DNA from 2 places in the Sporosarcina beigongshangi genome. Region 2 is predicted to be linked to the other one. Evidence: a T-box and tRNA genes for the amino acid it is inferred to sense, from the RefSeq annotation. Region 2 holds a T-box; the other holds one or more tRNA genes.
The links. The T-box of region 2 lies ahead of alaS (alanine--tRNA ligase). A T-box ahead of a tRNA ligase gene usually reads a tRNA of that ligase, here a tRNA-Ala.
Positions count from the first base shown of each region.

Region 1 (9,695 bases), on a different contig from region 2:
ATTCATTCCCCCTTTTTTGCGCGCGTTCTGCTGCAATCATTGCGAGTAGGTGTTGTTCATCGACGCCGAGAAGTGTCGCTTCAGTGAGCAACTCTTGAATGAGCCGCCGTAGCGTCTCTTCTTTCCGTTTTACAAGGAGTTTGTCGCGTGCATTTGGCGCCACAAACGTACCGAGACCACGCCGCTTATAGATGATTTCTGCTTCCAGCAATAGCGTCAGCCCCTTTCCTGCCGTTGCCGGATTAATGTTGAAAAGCTCGGCAAGCTGGTATTGTGAATAGACTTTTTCATCTGCAGGCAGCGTTTCGTCAATAATAGCCTTCTCGATCCACTCCGCAATTTGTACGTAAATCGGCTTCGAGCCATCTACGTCGAGCATTCGAGTCACCTCCTAAAAGTTAGTACATTACTGTTGTAATGTACTATATGTCATTTCGAAATAAAATGCAACTGGTAGGAAACTTGAAACCTGATATACAAACTAAGCGAAGGCGCCTTAACGGGGGTAGCCGAAGCTATAAGACTGACGGCGAAGCTGTCTGGCTTGTGGTGGGAGGCAACAGGGAAGGATGCAGTTCAACCCTTCCTCCCCCAGCGCCGAAGCGGCTTCAATGGGATCCACTGTATTACATGTCGAAAATATCCCTCAATTCAGTTTTATTGGCTATACACAACCCGACAGCTATGGGATAATAGGGTCTACTAAATCAAACACGGCTCGGCGTGTTTGCGTCCAGATTTTGAATTAAGCTTGAGGCCTACAGGATGTAGGTCATGCAACCGTTGCCGCAGGACGCGGCGAACTTAGGTTGCCTTAACTCCTTTCAAAATCTGTGACATCCGCCGGAGGCTTTAACCAACAGGAGGAAGGATGTAGTTTAATCCTTCCTTCTGTTGGTCAAATAATTCGTAAAACGAAAGAGTTTTCTGGGGGTCAAAAAATGAGAACAGTTTTTTTTTATGCGAAGCCATATAAATGGTCGATTGTCATTGCGCTAATTCTGATGTTATTTGAGCTAGCTGTTGAGCTCATTCAGCCACTACTCATTAAAAAAATTATTGACGATGGGATTCTCGCTGGCGATGAGACAGTCATTTGGACATGGGGAAGCGCCATGATGGCACTCGCCTTCGTAGCTTTATTTTCCGGAGTTATCAATTCCTACTTCGCCGCACATGTGGCGCAAGGCTTTGGGTATGATTTACGTCAGGCACTTTTTCGTCAAGTCCAAGCCTTTTCGATGGCGACATTCTTACGCTTTCCAACGGCTGGTCTCATTACTCGCCTCACAAGTGATGTAACGATGACACAAAACGTTTTGTTCATGGGATTACGCATTATGCTGCGCGCACCGTTACTTGTAGTGGGAAGTTTAATCATGGCCTTTTTCGTCAATGTCAAACTGGCCTTCTTATTAGTCATTGGAGCACCGTTTCTACTCGTATTTCTGTATTTCATGTCGAAAAAAGGGGTCGGCTATTTTGCAGGAGTACAGAAACGCTTAGATCGAGTCAACCGCGTTATTCAGGAGAATTTACAGGCGGTTAGGTTGATTAAAGCCTATTTACGTGGGATGTATGAGGCCAGTCGTTTTTCAAAAGTATCTGATTTACTTAGGAAAGACACGGTCAAGGCAATGCGCATGATGGAGCTCATCTTACCTGTTTTGTTACTTGTCATGAACGGCAGTCTAATGGCTGTACTATGGTTTGGTGCTGTGGAAGTAAGTAATGATGGAGCGCAAGTAGGGGAACTTGTGGCGATTGTTAACTACGCAATGCGGATGACAGGGGCGTTCTCGATGTTTGCATTCATTATTATTGCCTTTTCGCGTGCCAAGGCTTCAGCAGAGCGGATGGAAGAAGTCCTCCTTGCGAATGAAGACCTGGAAATTCACACGACGGAAAGTTCAGGATTGAGGCAGTTGGAAGGCGACCTACGATTTGACAATGTGTCGTTTAATTATCCTGGGAAGCCTGAACCGATACTTGATGGCGTATCATTTCATGTGTCTGTTGGAGAGAAACTCGCCATAATGGGCGCAACTGGTTCGGGGAAATCGACCTTACTGCACTTAATTCCGCGCATATTTGAAGTAACAAGTGGAAAGATTTTTGTCAGTGGGATTGAAGTAAAGGATTGGGCATTAAAAGACTTGCGCGATACGATTGGACTTGTGCCGCAGCAGTCGATTTTATTCACAGGATCCATTTTGGAAAACCTGTCGTGGGGCGATACCGAAGCGCATGTGGATGAACTGGAACTGGCAGCAAAAAAGGCACAAATCCATGAATCCATTGATCTCTTCCCGCAAAAGTACAGTACGCGAGTCGGACAAAAAGGTGTGAACTTATCAGGCGGGCAAAAGCAACGGCTATCTATTGCGCGGGCGCTTGTCCGCAAACCGTCCATTCTTATATTAGATGACAGTACAAGTGCGCTGGACGTTAAAACAGAAACAGCGTTATGGGATGCCCTTGAGGGGGAAGATGCAACAATGCTCGTCGTGACACAGAAAATACGCACAGCACAAGGTGCAGACAAAATCCTTCTCCTCGATGAAGGAAAGGTTGTCGGCTATGGTACACATGACGACTTGATGGAACAATCTATGCTCTATCAACAAATAGCACAATCCCAATCGGAAGGGGAGGTGAAATCCGATGCTACGCATAATTCGTAAACCCTTTGGCTATGAACCAATCATTACAAAAGCTGATTTAAAAGACCCCAAAAAGAAAAAGGGGGAGCGTGCAAGCAATTGGAAATCAGTACTCTACCGAATTTGGCGGCTTGTCGATGAACAGCGTGGCTTGCTTGTTACAGTACTGGCCCTTGTTTTCGTTAGCTCTGTATTGACGCTATTGGGTCCGCTGATGATTGGGAAAATCATCGATGATTACATCATTCGCATGCAATTTGATGGTCTTGCTACTCAAATTGGTCTGCTTATTGCTATTTATATTGGCCTATCATTTGCGACTTATTTCCAAAGTTTCTGGATGGTAGGGATTGCACAGCAAACTATTTTTCGATTACGCACAAGTTTGTTTGCCCATCTTCAAAAATTGCCAGTTACATTTTTTGATAAACGACAACACGGAGAATTGATGAGTCGAGTGACGAATGATATTGAAAACGTCAGTCAAACACTGAACTCTTCTTTCATCCAAGTGTTTTCAAGTGTTTTAACGCTAACGGGGACGTTGGCAGTTATGTTGTATTTAAGTCCATTGCTGACGCTACTGACGATGATTATTGTCCCTATTATGTTTGTGGCCATGCGCTGGATTACGCGTCGTACGGGTTTATTGTTTAAAGAACAGCAGCAGGCGGTCGGTGAATTGAACGGCATGATTGAAGAAACGATTTCCGGCCAGCGTATTGTTAAAGCCTTCTCGCAGGAACAGCGTGTCATGGAAGAGTTTGCGGAGAAAAGCAATCGACTTCGTCAGACCGGGTTCTGGGCGTTGACGTATTCTGGCTTTATTCCCAAGGTGATGAATATGTTGAATAATGCTGCTTTTGCAGTTGTTGCAGGTGTGGGTGGATTGCTGGCACTGAGAGGCGATGGAGTTGTGACGATTGGGACAATTGTTGTTTTCTCGGAGTTTGCACGCCAGTTTACACGTCCGCTCAATGACCTAGCGAACCAATTTAACACGGTGCTGTCCGCGATTGCCGGAGCGGAAAGAGTATTTAAGATTATGGATGAGCCAGTTGAAGAGGATGAAGCGACAGCACATACAGAGACAATTCTGCGCGGGGAAGTTGAATTTCGCAATGTGTCATTTGGTTATGCAGTAGAGACTGATGGCTATACAGTGGACGAGGTTTCGTTCCACGTACAAGCAGGAGAGACAGTAGCTTTTGTAGGGGCAACGGGTGCAGGGAAAACGACGATTATGCAATTGCTCGCTAGGTTCTATGAGGCTGATACAGGTGAAATCTATATTGATGGTATCCCAATTAGTGAGCTCCCACGAAAAACATTGCGTAGTCAGACGGCATTTGTGTTACAAGATCCGTTTCTATTTGAAGCGACCGTTCTTGAAAACATTCGCTATGGCAAGCTCGATGCGACAGATGAGGAAGTTATGGCGGCAGCCAAACAGGCCAATGCGCATAGCTTCATTAATCGGCTGGAAAATGGCTATGATACGCTGTTGACCGCGGATGGCGGCGAAATTTCACAGGGGCAGAAGCAATTGTTGTCCATTGCAAGGGCACTCGTCGCAGACCCTGTTCTCCTTTTGTTGGATGAAGCCACGAGCAGCATCGATACGGTGACTGAACTGGAAATTCAAGAGGCGCTAGATCGTCTGATGGAAGGTAGGACGAGTTTTGTTATCGCGCATAGATTGAATACGGTACGAAAAGCCGATACCGTCTATGTCATGGAGCAGGGGAAATTGATTGAGTCTGGTAGCCAACAGCAATTGATCGAACGACAAGGCGTTTACTTTAACATGTTGGCGGAATCGAAAGTATAAGTTGAAAAGGCTACCAGGATATAATATCCTTGTAGCCTTTTCAACTTGAACCCACGATTATGACCTTGACCTGACTGGCTATTGTATCTCTTCAATATCGAGCCTAGTGCCATCATCAAAGTCGACTTCTAAATCGAACTTTGAGTAGCTGTCCAGCTGATACCATTTTAAAATTTTATCGATTACTTCTTGTGGTGGTGTATCCTTGGTGATAAGAATATGCATAAAAAGCTTATCGATTTCATTCATAGCCTTGCTGTCTGTCAGTTTGGTGTTGGTTAGCTTATTTTCATAATTTACATCTAACTTTTTATCTATCTTATATTCGGTTTCAATTGCATCTTTGCCGTCGACCTCGATATCAAGATCAAAGGATGTAAATCCGTAGCCGTCCCCAGTTTCAAGGGAACCTCCAGCTTTCTCATCCTCATGAATAATTGTTGCATCTTCCCTATTTGGTTTATCGGCATTTTTTCCGAAGTTACCGCATCCGCCGAGTATTAGAGCGCCTAATAATATTGTGGCGCCGAGTACTGTAAGTTTATGCATCTCTATCAAACCCTCCAAATATATTTCTTACTCTTAGGTTACCTAAAATAAGGGTGAATTAAACCAAAGAATGTTTTGACCGATGAAAAAAGCCGGCTCTTTGGCCGGCATTAAAAGATAATATATATTTCCGATTTATAATCTCTGCCTCATCGCTAGTGGAGGCATTCTCAAGCGACTAGCATTGTAGGCAGGATTTTTTCGTTTAATTTAGATAAGAGCAAAATCCGTTCGTGGATTACCATTTTGCGATATGTTCTTCCGAGCAACCAAGCATATTACGAATGTGTAGTGTGGAGCCATCCGTGAGTTGAACAGTGCCGTTGAAGTAGCCGACGAGCTGGTGAACTGTAGTCTGTACAACTTTGACATTGGTCGTAGCTATACGCTCAAAAAAGGGTGAAAAAGTGATGTTGACTGTATTGGAAAACTTTGTTTGGATTTTCCAAGGCTTCATAAAATTATTTGGATCATAGCTAAAAAGAACATCCTCATGAATTTTAGTCATCCGTCCATCTATAAAAACCGCATTCTCTGTCATTCCGGTGCCATCCGTCCACTTTCCACCGAAATTCAGTCCAATTCGACGATTGCCGAGGCGTTGTGATGCCATTGCCCAATTCCATTCTGCCTTACGCGGCCAAACGCCTCGCCCGTAATCGAGTACAGCGAAACTGTACTCAGGGTTGAAATCATATCGTTTATCGCCAATCTTAACAAAGCCTGAAGTTGGCAATGAATGATGTTTCGCAGTGAATTGAAAAATATCACGGCTTTTAGGTATGACAACATTCAATGATTCATCACCCGGTGGATGAGTGATATGTAGATCGGCATGGAGTACTTCATTATCAAAATCCTGGATGGTGACGGAAAGATGTGTTTCACCTTGAATATTGACGATTTGGACAGTCAAGCTATCATTGCCAAATTTAACGCTACCGAGAACATCCTCTGGCATTTTGACACTACGCCCGATTGGAATGGTAATTTGCTTTTCAAAAAATCGTTGTGTCTCATAATCCAAAATATAGACAAAACAGACGGCGGCATAATCGATATGGCTAATTGTTGCAGAAAATAATAGATCCTCTCCGTATACACACCAATAATTCCATTTTTTCTTTCGCATGAAGTGGCCCGTCAAATTGCTCTGGATGACAGGCTGTCGTGCGAATCCGATTGCTTCCGGATTCAATAGCCCTTTGCCGTCACAAAGCGCGACGGGTTCGATGATTTCTCTTTCTGCATGCTGCATGAAGATGCCCCTCCTGCCTATTGTCTTTTATGAACCTTATTGCTATAATTCTTATTGTATCAAATTTCGGGGGCATTAGCTCAGCTGGGAGAGTGCTTCGCTGGCAGTGAAGAGGTCAGGGGTTCGAGCCCCCTATGCTCCATATGAAATAATTAAAAGTGTCCATTAGGATGCTTTTTTTTGATTGGAAAGCAGAAGTGAATCTTGTTCGGTTTTCAGACTAATGTTCAAGTCTGAAATTGCATGATTCAGGTTGAAATTTCACTCATTAATGGTATATTTAATTGATGTGAAATTTTCGAAAAACTCATAACTGCTCGTTAAGAAAGGAGAATAGGGATGCTCGGTGATAAGATATTACCTTTTGATACTACTTTAATGGAAGTACTCGCGGATATGGTATTTATCGCGAAGGTTGAAAAGAATTCAACGTTTACCTATGCTTATTTCAATCACCTGGCGCTTAGTCACGCCAATGTAGATCAAACAGCAATTGGTAAAACCTTTGGCGAAGTACATGATGCAGAGCTTAGTACATGCTTGGACTATCAATATGGCAAAGTACTACAAACTAAAAAAGTAGTATCCTATGAAGATTCCTATTTATCGTCATCCGGGGTACGGCAATATTCCCATACTCGCTTGACGCCTTTATTTGACGAAGCAGGTAAACTCACCTACATTATGGGCGTTGTACAAAATATTACGAGCGAAAAAATTGCGCAAATAGAAAGTGAGAACTCTTGGAGTGAGCTCGTTCAAAGCGAAAAACAATTTCGGATTATTGCAGAAAATGCACAGGATGTCATTGTATTAATCAATGATCAATATGAGTATACTTACGTCTCTCCTTCAAGTCGAGAGGTTTTTGGATTTGAATCTTCTGCATATATTGGAGAACCACCACTATGGCCTGTGCACCCTGATGATGTGGCTAGATTAACGAAAAAATTTACAAAAGCGCAGCGAAATGCCAAAACCTACAGCTTGCGTGTAAGGATCAAACATAATGTCGACGGATGGCTTTGGTCAGAGCTGAAGGCGAGCCCCGTTTACGATAAATGGAACAACTTTAAGCATATGGTAATAATTATTCGTGATGTAACGATGCAAAAAAAGAACGAGGACAAGCTAGAGTACTTTGCCAATCATGATTTTTTGACAGACTTGCCCAATCGTCGCCTGCTTACCGATCAATTATCAGTTGAATTGAATCAATTTCGGGAAGAAGGGAACGGGTTTGCAGTATACTTACTCGATATTGACTATTTTAAAAACATTAACGATCAATTTGGTCATGATGTTGGTGATTCTGTTATTCAGGAGTTTGGCAGAAGATTATCCGACAGCACCAGTCCAGATGCGCTAGTAGCACGGCTTGGTGGCGATGAGTTTGTTGTATTATTGCCGCATGTTGAGACGGAAGTACTTGCGAAGGAAACCGCAATGGTCATTCAATCTGCCATGAAAGCATCATGGCCGGTGAAGCACGCCATGCTGGATGTGACGACTAGTATTGGAATTGTGCTCGTCGCATCTACAAAAGCAACAGTGACCTCCGTTTTGAAAGATGCAGATGATGCAATGTATGAAGCGAAAAAGTCAGGGAAGAACTGTTTCCATATCATCCGTTCTAAGTGAGTACCTAGTCTAATCGGGTACTTTTTTTGAAGAAAAACATCTATGTATGCCTTTCTTCTTCTATTCATAGCATGATAGGAGGAGGGATTTTATGTACGATAGGGAGGCGGCTGTTCGCTATGCGAACGAATGGTGGAACGGACGTAATCCGGCATTTCCGTCATTTGATGTAGATTGTACCAATTTTATATCTCAATGCTTGCTGGCAGGTGGTGCACCTATGCATGGTTATCCACATCGTGAACGAGGGTGGTGGCTGCAAAGTGGGACATGGAGTTTTAGCTGGTCGGTATCACATTCGCTGCGTTGGTATTTAGCTACCTCGAAAAAAGGCTTGACAGCCACACAAGTATCTTCAGCCGAACAGTTGGGGTTAGGAGATGTCATTTCCTACGACTTTGAAGGCGACGGTCGCTTCGACCACACAACGATTGTCACTGCCAAAGTGGGCTCCGTCCCGTACGTCAATGCCCATACATTCGACGCGCAACATCGCCTATGGGACTATAAAGATTCTTATATGTTCTCACCCAACGCCAAGTACGTCTTTTTTAAAATCAACGATGAATTTTCATAAAGAAAAGCATTTGGCGCCCGGAGTCTAGACACGATAAAAGCAGTCCGCCTTTAGTAGACGGACTGCTTTTATCAATTAATCAAACCACAAGGCAGCAAGCGTACCTTCGCCTGCATGAACCGCGAGAACAGAACTGATGTCACCAATTTTAACCTCTAGATCGGGTACTTGCTCTGTAATCAGGTTTTTCAAATGAACGGCCTGATCCAAGACGTTGCCATGCATGAGATGGATACTCTTTCTGCCTGGATGATGGCTAGCGACTACTTTATCGACCAAATATTGTAGTGCCTTTTTCTCGGAACGTACTTTATCAATCGCCAGCAATTCGCCCTCACTCGAAATTTGAACAATCGGTTTCACCTTTAACAAGCTGCCAAGGAAAAATTGCACACCACTCATCCTGCCGCCTTTATATAATTGGTCTAGCTGGCCAATCAAAATGAAGTTCTGCAACGTCCCTGCCATTTTTTCGAGCTCAACTTTAATGTCTGAGACGCTCGCTCCGTTGTCATACAGTTCCATACCTCTTTCGATTAACCCTGTAATTCCATAAGACAGGGCTATGGAGTCGATAAAGGTCACGGGAAATTCAGCAAGTTCAGCTCCAGCAGTCGAAGAAGCGAGTGTACCACTTAATTTGCTCGATACATGAATGGCAATGGCTTGTTCATACTGCTCCGCAATTACTTTAAAACGCTCTGCAAACTCGCCAGCGGAAGGCTGAGATGTTTTTGGAAAATCTTCTGCATTTTTTATTTTAGCGTATAATTGTTCAGGATTTAGGTCGACACCATCGACAAACTGTTTTTCACCGAAATGTATATTCAGAGGAACTGAAAAAAAGTCAGGATGTTGTTTGAGTTCTTCAGAAACATAGGCAGTGCTGTCTACAATCCATGCAAGCGGTTTTTTATTCATAAAATAAATCAATCCTTATCACTATTTTTTTGATTATTATTACTATACCATGAAAAGTAATTGAATTGCATTCTGATAGTTGACAGTAGAGTGACACTCGGAGGATGTAGCAGCAAAGGAAAGATGGAGTACATATGAATTCTCTCGGTTATCATAGCATGAATACAAAATACAACAAAAAACCGGACTCTCTTAACGAGAATCCGGCATAGCGTTTATTTCTTTAACTCATCCTTTGAAAAGTTAGCAATTTCA
Region 1 covers NZ_JAWLIR010000006.1:264,346-274,040, forward strand. The annotation lists gene R2B77_RS05720 (GntR family transcriptional regulator) at 1-379, opposite strand, end outside; gene R2B77_RS05725 (ABC transporter ATP-binding protein) at 942-2,684, shown strand; gene R2B77_RS05730 (ABC transporter ATP-binding protein) at 2,665-4,494, shown strand; gene R2B77_RS05735 (YusW family protein) at 4,573-5,043, opposite strand; gene R2B77_RS05740 (DUF2804 domain-containing protein) at 5,282-6,301, opposite strand; tRNA gene R2B77_RS05745 (tRNA-Ala) at 6,371-6,443, shown strand; gene R2B77_RS05750 (diguanylate cyclase domain-containing protein) at 6,641-7,942, shown strand; gene R2B77_RS05755 (amidase domain-containing protein) at 8,034-8,519, shown strand; gene R2B77_RS05760 (DegV family protein) at 8,595-9,440, opposite strand; gene R2B77_RS05765 (dipeptidase) at 9,656-9,695, opposite strand, start outside.
Region 1: it encodes a tRNA-Ala, which carries the amino acid that the T-box ahead of alaS (alanine--tRNA ligase) is inferred to sense. The anticodon was not compared.

Region 2 (9,695 bases):
CGAAATTCAGTACGCTTCAGCTTTGGTCTTGGTTTGGATGAAGAAAGTGTGGAAAAAGCTGCAGAAATTACAGCAGAAATTGTTAAAAGACTTGTGAACAGTTGAATAAAGATAAAAAAGGATGAAAACATATGAGAACAGCAAAAGCACCAGCGGATACACGCGTCGTCGTCGGCATGTCAGGCGGTGTCGACTCATCCGTTGCAGCGTTATTATTAAAAGAGCAAGGTTATGACGTCATCGGCATCTTCATGAAAAATTGGGATGATACGGATGAATTTGGCGTTTGTACAGCAACAGAAGATTATGAAGATGTCATCAGTGTGTGCAATGAAATCGGTATTCCGTATTACGCGGTAAATTTTGAAAAACAATATTGGGACAAAGTATTTACTTATTTCTTAGAAGAATATAAAGCGGGCCGTACACCAAACCCAGATGTCATGTGTAATAAAGAAATTAAATTTAAAGCATTTCTTGAACATGCGATGAGCTTAGGCGCAGATTATTTGGCGACTGGGCACTATGCACAAGTCGTTGAAGTAGAAGGCGGCGTGTCAATGCTACGTGGGAAAGATGAAAATAAAGATCAAACGTATTTCCTCAATCAGCTATCGCAGGAGCAACTGCAAAAAGTCATGTTCCCAATCGGGCATATGGATAAAAGTCTGGTACGTGAAAAAGCAGTTGAAGCAGGGCTTACAACTGCGACGAAAAAGGATTCTACAGGTATTTGTTTTATTGGTGAACGCAATTTCAAGGAATTCCTCGGTCAGTATTTACCAGCGCAGCCTGGCGATATGAAGACAATGGAAGGTGAAGTCGTCGGACGTCATGATGGGTTAATGTATTATACAATCGGTCAGCGTCACGGTTTAGGTATCGGTGGAGCAGGTGACCCGTGGTTTGTCTTCGGTAAAGATTTAGCATCGAATGTGCTGCTGGTCGGCCAAAACTTCCATAATGAAGCATTGTTTTCAGACAGCTTGACGGCGATTGACGTTGGTTTTTCAACAGTGCGCGAGCTACCAACTACATTCAGCTGTACTGCGAAATTCCGTTACCGTCAGCCTGATACGAACGTGACAGTTGAGCTAACTGGCGATGGCACAGCTGTCGTTACATTTGCACAACCAGTCCGTGCGATTACACCAGGACAAGCGGTTGTTTTCTATGATGGGGACGAGTGTCTTGGTGGCGGAACAATTGACACAGTCATTAAAAACGGTAAGCAACTTGAGTATGTTGGATAAGGGGAATTTGAATATGAATTACAACGAAATCGGTATTACTGCACTCCAAGATGGGGCATATGAAAAAGCGGTTGAATCGTTTGTCAAAGCGATTGAGCTAGAGCCTGAAAATGCGGTTGGCTATATTAATTTAGGGAATGTTTTTGCCTCACTTGGTGACGCTGAAAAAGCAGAACCTTTTTTCCAAAAGGCAATTACCTTTGATGCAGAGGCGGGTACGGCTTTTTACGGTCTCGCCAATCTTTATTACAATAAAGAGCGCTACGAGGAAGCGGCTAAATTATACGAAACGGCAGTCCGCCATGGCGTGCAAGAGGCGGATGCTTATTTCATGCTTGGCAAAAGTTTGGAACGTTCAGGCACTGACAAACTAGCATTGCCTTATTTACAACGCGCAGCTGAATTAGCGCCCGATGATCTCGAAATTCGCTTATCGTATGGCATTGTGCTTGCTAATATGGAGCTATTTACAGAGGCGGCAGTCGAATTCCGTTTCATTCTCGAGCAGGATGCAGACAATGCGGATGCTCACTATAATTTAGGCTTTTTATATGCAGTTTCGACAGAACAGAAAACTGATGCACTAATGCATCTGGAAAAGGCGTTTACAATCGATCCTGAGCATGTCCAAGCGCGTTATATTTTCGACATGATTCAACAAGGTGAAAACGGAAAGTAAGGGGTGGCGGTGGTGGAAGGACACAATGAGGCAACAAAAACAAATGAGATATTTTTAATAGGTCGCCCAGTTGTGACCATCTTCCATAACCCTGATAACCTTTTTACGATTGTCAAATTGAAGGTGCGGGAGACGAACAGCGGCTATGAGGACAGGGAAATCATCGTCAAAGGGAGCTTTCCACAGTTAACACCTGACGAGGACTACAAATTTACAGGAAAACTTGTCAATCACCCGACATATGGTGCGCAATTCGATGTTCAGACATTCGCGAAGGAAATGCCAGCGACAGAAACGGGACTCATTCATTATTTGTCGGGGGATTTATTTCCAGGTATCGGAATGAAAACAGCTCAAACGATTGTCAAAAAACTTGGCAAGGATGCCATTAAGAAAATTTTAGATGACCCATCTGTCCTCGATGTTGTTCCAAGATTATCTGACGACAAGAAAGAAACGCTAGTCTCAGTCCTTGCGCAAAATATGGGTCTCGAACGGACGATTATCCAGTTAAATGAATGGGGATTCGGTCCGCAAATTGCGATGCGTATCTATCAAACGTATCGTGAGGAGGCAATTACGCAGCTTTCAGAAAATCCATATCGACTCATTGAAGAAGTAGAAGGGGTCGGTTTTCAACGTGCTGATGAACTAGGAAAAAACCTTGGTATAACGGGTGACAACCCTGCGAGAATAAAGGCTGCTATTCTTCATGCGATGAATCAAGCAGTACAATCAGCTGGACATGTTTTTCTTGGGGCGGAAGCTATTTTACCAGATGTTAAGCGTCTTCTTGAAATGAGTCAGCCTATCGATATTCCGTTTGCTTCAATTTCCCAGTCGATAATTGAACTAGTTGAAGAAGGTAAGCTAGCAGCTGAAGGTCGCAGATTATACATTCCGTCCCTTTATTTTTCTGAAATCGGTATTGCGGCAAAAATAGAGCGCATTATGCAGAATGATACGACCGATCAGTTTCCTGTGTCAGAAATAAGAAAAGCTGTTGGAGAAGTGGAAGAACGGCTCGGTGTGAACTATGCAGAAACCCAGGTGGCAGCGATTGAGACGGCACTTCATTCCCCCGCAATGATCTTAACGGGAGGACCGGGAACTGGGAAAACGACCGTTATTCGGGGGCTCGTAGAAGTGTACGCCGAGCTACATGGCTTGTCGCTGGATCCAAAGGAATACGCTAAAAAACAAGAACCGTTTCCGATTGTGTTAGCAGCACCAACAGGACGGGCGGCAAAGCGGATGTCTGAGTCGACGGGTTTACCAGCGATGACAATTCACCGTTTGCTTGGCTTTAATGGGCTTGAAAAGGAAGAAGAGACAGACCGGGAAGTTAAGGGGCGTCTCATTATCATTGATGAAATGTCAATGGTGGACACCTGGCTAGCCCATCAACTGCTAAAAGCGCTTGCCGATGATGTTCAATTGTTATTTGTAGGTGATCAGGACCAGTTACCACCGGTCGGACCAGGGCAAGTGCTAAGAGATATGCTGGAGTCGAATAAAGTGCCGGTCGTTGAACTAACTGAAATTTATCGCCAAAGTGCGGGTTCAACAATTATTGAAATGGCACATATGATTAAACGCTCCGAATGGTCGGCTGATATAACGCAAAAGACATCCGATCGATCGTTCATTAAAGCAGGTGCAGATCGGATTCTTGAAGTCGTCGAACAAGTGGTGAAAAATGCCATTGCCAAAGGTCATCATATTAAAGACATACAAGTTCTTGCGCCGATGTATAAAGGACCAGCTGGTATTGATGGGTTGAACAAAATGATTCAAGAAATGGTCAATCCACCGGGACCTGAGCGCAAGGAAGTCGTTTTTGGCGAAGCCATTTACCGCATCGGTGATAAAGTGCTTCAACTTGTCAATCAACCTGAAAGTAACGTTTTCAACGGTGATATGGGGGAGGTCATCTCCATCATCAAAGCGAAAGAGACGATTGATAAGAAAGAATTACTTGTAGTGTCGTATGATGGTATTGAAGTGACTTACGAACGCAATGATTTAAATCAAATTACACTGGCATATTGCTGTTCCATTCATAAATCGCAAGGCAGCGAATTTCCAATCGTCATCATGCCTGTTGTTCGTAGCCAACGGAAGATGTTACGTCGTAATTTACTATACACAGGTATTACACGTGCGAAAAACTTCCTCATCCTATGCGGAGAGCCAGAAGAATTTAAAGCTGGAATTCATCGGACGGATGAATTAGAAAGACAGACAACGTTAAAAGAGCGTTTGAATGGCGATGTTGTCGTATCAGAAAGTGAAGTCGTATCTGAACAACAGCCCGAATCACAGGTAGAGGCAGATGCCAAGCAACGGACAGTCTATGAGCTGACGATGGCGACGTTCATCACAATCGATCCGATGATTGGGATGCAAGGTGTTACACCTTACGACTATCTTGAAACTTCTGATTGACATTCATCATAAAATTTTCTATAATCAAGCCAATCATCATACGAAATACGTCGACGGAGAAAGTACATATGTTTACTCGTCCAGCAAGAAGCCCCTTGGCTGAAAGGGCTTTCGAAACAGCATGTCGAAAAGCTACTCCTGAGTGCAGCTCATCCCTGCCGTCCGCCGCGTTAAGGCAACCAGAGATGCCGAATGCAATTCATTCGGTAATTAGGGTGGTACCGCGAGACTAACATCTTCGTCCCTTGTTTTAGGGGCGGGGATTTTTTTATGTTTACGCGCCCGCAGGATGCGGGTGTGCGGCTATTGCGACAGGAAGTCGCGCACTTAAGCCGCCTTCCATGCATCTTTTCAAATCATAAGGAGGAATCATCATGAAAAATCTAACAACATCACAAATTCGTACACTGTTCCTAGAATACTTCAAAGAACAAGGTCACAGCATCGAACCATCAGCGCCCCTCGTCCCGATTGACGACGCATCACTGCTATGGATTAACAGTGGTGTCGCAACACTGAAAAAGTATTTTGATGGACGTGTTGTGCCAGCAAATCCACGTATCGTCAATGCGCAAAAATCAATCCGTACAAACGATATTGAAAATGTCGGTAAAACGGCGCGTCACCATACGTTCTTTGAAATGCTTGGCAACTTTTCTATTGGTGATTATTTCAAAGAACAAGCCATTCTTCACGCATGGGAATTTCTCACTGATGACAAGTGGATTGGCTTTGATCCGGAATTACTATCGATTACGATTCACCCGGAGGACGAAGAGGCATACGCGATATGGCGCGATAAAGTTGGAATTTCAGAGCATCGAATTATTCGTTTAGAAGGGAACTTCTGGGATATTGGAGAGGGGCCAAGTGGTCCAAACTCTGAAATTTTCTATGACCGAGGGCCAACATACGGTGATGATTTTTCTGACCCTGAATTGTATCCGGGCGGGGAAAACGAACGTTATCTCGAAATTTGGAACTTAGTGTTCTCTGAATTCAACCATAATCCAGACAACACATACACACCACTACCGAAAAAGAATATTGATACGGGCATGGGACTCGAGCGTATGGCATCCGTTATCCAAAACGTTCCAACAAATTTCGACATTGATATTTTCCAGCCGATTATTCGGGCGACGGAACAAGTTTCTGGCGGAAAATATGGCGACAACGAGGAACAAGATACAGCGTTCAAAGTGATTGCTGACCATATTCGCACAGTTGCTTTTGCTATCGGAGACGGAGCATTGCCATCCAATGAAGGTCGTGGTTATGTCCTAAGAAGATTACTGCGCAGAGCCGTTCGTTTTGCTAAACAACTAGGCATTCACAAGCCATTCATGTATGACCTTGTCCCAGTTGTTGGTGAAGTGATGAAAGACTTCTATCCAGAAGTAGATGAAAAGCAGGTCTTCATCATGAAAGTCATTAAAAATGAGGAAGAGCGTTTCCATGAAACATTGAATGAAGGATTAGCAATTTTGACTGGAGTTATCGACAAGGCGAAATCGTCCGGTACTGCTGTTATTGCAGGGGCAGATGCTTTCCGTCTCTATGACACATATGGCTTCCCGTTTGAATTAACAGAGGAGTTCGCTGAAGAAGCAAACGTTACAGTGGATCGTATTGGCTTCGATGCGGAAATGGACAACCAGCGCAAACGTGCGCGTGCAGCCCGTCAAGATGTCGATTCCATGCATGTTCAGTCAGGTGTACTTGGAGAAATTCATCAGACAAGTGAATTTATCGGCTATGACACGCTTGAGTGCCAAGCGACAGTCGTTTCATTGCTACAAAATGGTGCTTTAGTAGATCGTGCATCTGAAGGCGATGAGATCCAGTTTATCTTAGATTGTACGCCGTTCTATGCAGAAAGCGGTGGACAAGTAGCGGACAAAGGAACAATTAGTGGCGATACATTCGTTGCAGACGTCAAGGATGTTCAAAAAGCACCAAACGGTCAGAACCTGCACACGGCAACGATTCGTTCGGGTGAATTGTTAACAGGGGCAACTGTTCACGCCGAAGTCGATCAAGAAGCAAGAAAATTGACGATACGCAATCACACGGCGACGCATTTGCTTCATAAAGCTTTGAAAGAAGTGTTAGGTGAGCATGTCAATCAGGCAGGTTCTTATGTTGGTCCAGATCGACTGCGTTTTGACTTTTCACATTTTGGTCAAGTGACGAAAGAAGAATTGGAGACAATTGAACAGATTGTCAACGAGAAAATCTGGCAGGATATTACGGTGAATATTGCACAAAAACCAATTGCAGAAGCGAAAGAAATGGGTGCAATGGCACTCTTCGGAGAAAAATACGGAGACGTCGTTCGGGTAGTGTCGGTAGGCGATTATTCGCTTGAGCTATGTGGGGGCTGTCATGTTGCATCTACGTCAGTAATCGGTTTGTTCAAATTAGTGTCCGAGGGCGGAATCGGAGCGGGCACACGCCGTATTGAAGCGTTGACAGGGCAGCAGGCGTATCGTTCATTTAAAGAAGAGGAAGCGGTACTTGTCAGTGCAGCAAGTCTGGTGAAATCAAATCCTAAAGACCTGGTGACAAAAATTGGTGCAGTACTTGCAGATATGAAAGAGCTACAGCGTGACAATGAGTCACTTTCCGCGAAGCTAGGGAACAGTCAACTTTCAGACGTATTAGCAGCAGCGCAGCAAATTGGTGATGTCTCGGTTATCTCTGCACGTGTCGATGTGAAAGATAATAATGGGTTGCGTCAAATGATGGATGAGATGAAACAAAAGCAATCGAAAGCAGTCATCGTCCTCGGTGCCGCAGTTGATGGGAAAGTAATGCTGGTGGCAGGAGTGACGGATGATTTGAAGGCAGGGAACTATCATGCGGGTCAAATCGTCAATCATGTTGCAACGCAATGTGATGGTAAGGGTGGCGGTCGTCCAGATATGGCGATGGCTGGAGCGAAAGACGCATCAAAACTTGATGAAGCGCTCCAATCCGTGTATGATTATGTCAAATCGGTTTAAGTCCTCAGTGTCGTTGATGAGGAGAAGCAAATCGGGTATAATGAAAACTTGAATACTATCCGATTCGTAAACGGATGATCTGAAAGCGGGGTGTCGATCATGGATTCATACGATAAGACGATGAAATTCAGCTTTCCCGAAGAGTCGATGGAGCAGGAAGTAAAGCAGGTCATGCTCCATGTGCACAAGGCACTAGATGATAAGGGATATAATCCAATCAACCAGATTGTTGGCTATCTTCTATCGGGCGATCCAGCGTATATACCACGTCATGAGGAAGCACGTAATTTAATTCGGAAATTGGAACGAGACGAGATTTTAGAAGAACTTGTTAAGTTTTATATCCGTGAAAACGGAGGAAAACCGGATTGAGGACAATGGGATTGGATGTAGGGACCAAAACGGTCGGCGTTGCGATCAGTGATGCTCTTGGGTGGACAGCCCAGGGCATTGAAACGATAAAGATCGATGAAAGTGCCGGCCAGTTTGGCATGGAAAGAATCCAAGAGCTCGTTAAAGAATACGATGTAACTGGATTTGTAGTAGGCTACCCTAAAAATATGAATAACACAGTTGGACCAAGAGGAGAAGCATCTGAGAACTATGCAAGTCTGCTAACAGAAACTTTTGGTTTTCCCGCTATATTATGGGACGAGCGACTGACGACGATGGCTGCAGAGCGTGTATTAATAGATGCTGATGTGAGTCGTAAAAAAAGAAAGACTGTTATTGATAAAATGGCAGCAATCATGATCCTACAAGGGTATCTTGATTCAAAAAATTGAAGAGGTGATTGGAATGGAACACGGACAAGAAACAATGACGATTGTGGACGAAAATGGAGTTGAACATGTATGTGAGGTTATTTTCACATTTGATTCCGAAGAGTTTGGTAAATCATACGTGCTTTATCATATTTTAGGAGAAGATGATACTGATGACGATGAAGAAGTTGAAATTCATGCATCTTCTTTCATCCCTTCTGAAGACAATGAAGATGGCGAATTGATGCCAATCGAAGATGACGCAGAATGGGAAATGATTGAAGAAATGCTGAATACGTTCCTAGCAGAAGAGGACGAAGACGAAGAATAATCCATAAGTGCACGGACGGGACGGTGCAGACCGTTCCGTTTTTGTATGGGGTCAATTGATAAGGGGCTGATGATCGTTGCTCCGATTGAAAGAGGTGGATTGCGTATGGATAATGGTTCGAAAAAAGATGTTATGCTCGAACGAATGCGTGAGAAGAAGAAAGAAGTAAAAATCGTTAGACGAATTGTACTTGTCATTACACTCTTGGTACTCATTGTCGGACTGATTGGTGGACGTTCTGTTTATAAATACATAACAGGTGCATTGCAGCCGGTTGATCCAGATTCTGAGGAAGTTATTGTGGTGGAAATTCCGATTGGTTCAGGTTTGGACACGATTTCTGCTAAATTGGCTGAAAACGGCATTATTAAGGATGCACGAATCTTTAAGTATTATGCAAAATTCAATAATGAGTCACAATTTCAAGCAGGTACGTATGATTTGACGAAGGCAATGACGTTGGATGAATTGATTGAAAGCTTAAAGACAGGCAGAGTATATCGGGAGCCTGTATTTACAATGACGGTACCGGAAGGGTTAACTTTACAGCAAATTGCGGCAGTTGTTGAAAAGCGGACTGGGATTTCGGAGAAAGAATTTCTAGATTACGTCAATGATGAAACGACAATTAATATGCTGATGGGAAAATATTCGACCATTTTAACGGAGGATATCAAAGCGGAAAATATTAAATATCCTCTTGAGGGGTATTTATTCCCAGCGACCTATCCTTTCTACGAAGAAAAACCAACTGTCGCAACGGTTGTTGATACAATGATACAGGCTACTGCCACAAACATTACTCCTTACCTAGATTATTTACAGAATGAAGAGAAATCAGTCCACTGGCTGCTGACATTTGCTTCCTTATTGGAGGAAGAGGCGACAGCAAAATCGGATCGAGAAACGATTGCGAGCGTATTTTATAATCGCTTGAAGATTGATATGCCACTACAGACGGATCCAACTGTTCTGTATGCATTAGGGAAGCATAAGGATCGCGTGCTCTATGAAGATTTAGAAGTACAAGATCCGTACAATACGTATGTTAATAAAGGCCTGCCACCCGGACCAATTGCAGGAGCAGGGAAGTCATCACTTGAGGCGGTTATCGATCCTTCGCAAACGGATTATTTATTTTTCCTGGCGGATAAGGAAGGTACAAATCATTTTACTGATTCATACGAAGAACATTTGAAAAACCGGGATTTA
Region 2 covers NZ_JAWLIR010000002.1:117,838-127,532, reverse strand. The annotation lists gene R2B77_RS01185 (cysteine desulfurase family protein) at 1-105, shown strand, start outside; gene mnmA (tRNA 2-thiouridine(34) synthase MnmA) at 132-1,253, shown strand; gene R2B77_RS01175 (tetratricopeptide repeat protein) at 1,267-1,932, shown strand; gene recD2 (SF1B family DNA helicase RecD2) at 1,945-4,380, shown strand; T-box leader at 4,422-4,629, shown strand; gene alaS (alanine--tRNA ligase) at 4,755-7,388, shown strand; gene R2B77_RS01160 (IreB family regulatory phosphoprotein) at 7,488-7,760, shown strand; gene ruvX (Holliday junction resolvase RuvX) at 7,757-8,173, shown strand; gene R2B77_RS01150 (DUF1292 domain-containing protein) at 8,187-8,483, shown strand; gene mltG (endolytic transglycosylase MltG) at 8,589-9,695, shown strand, end outside.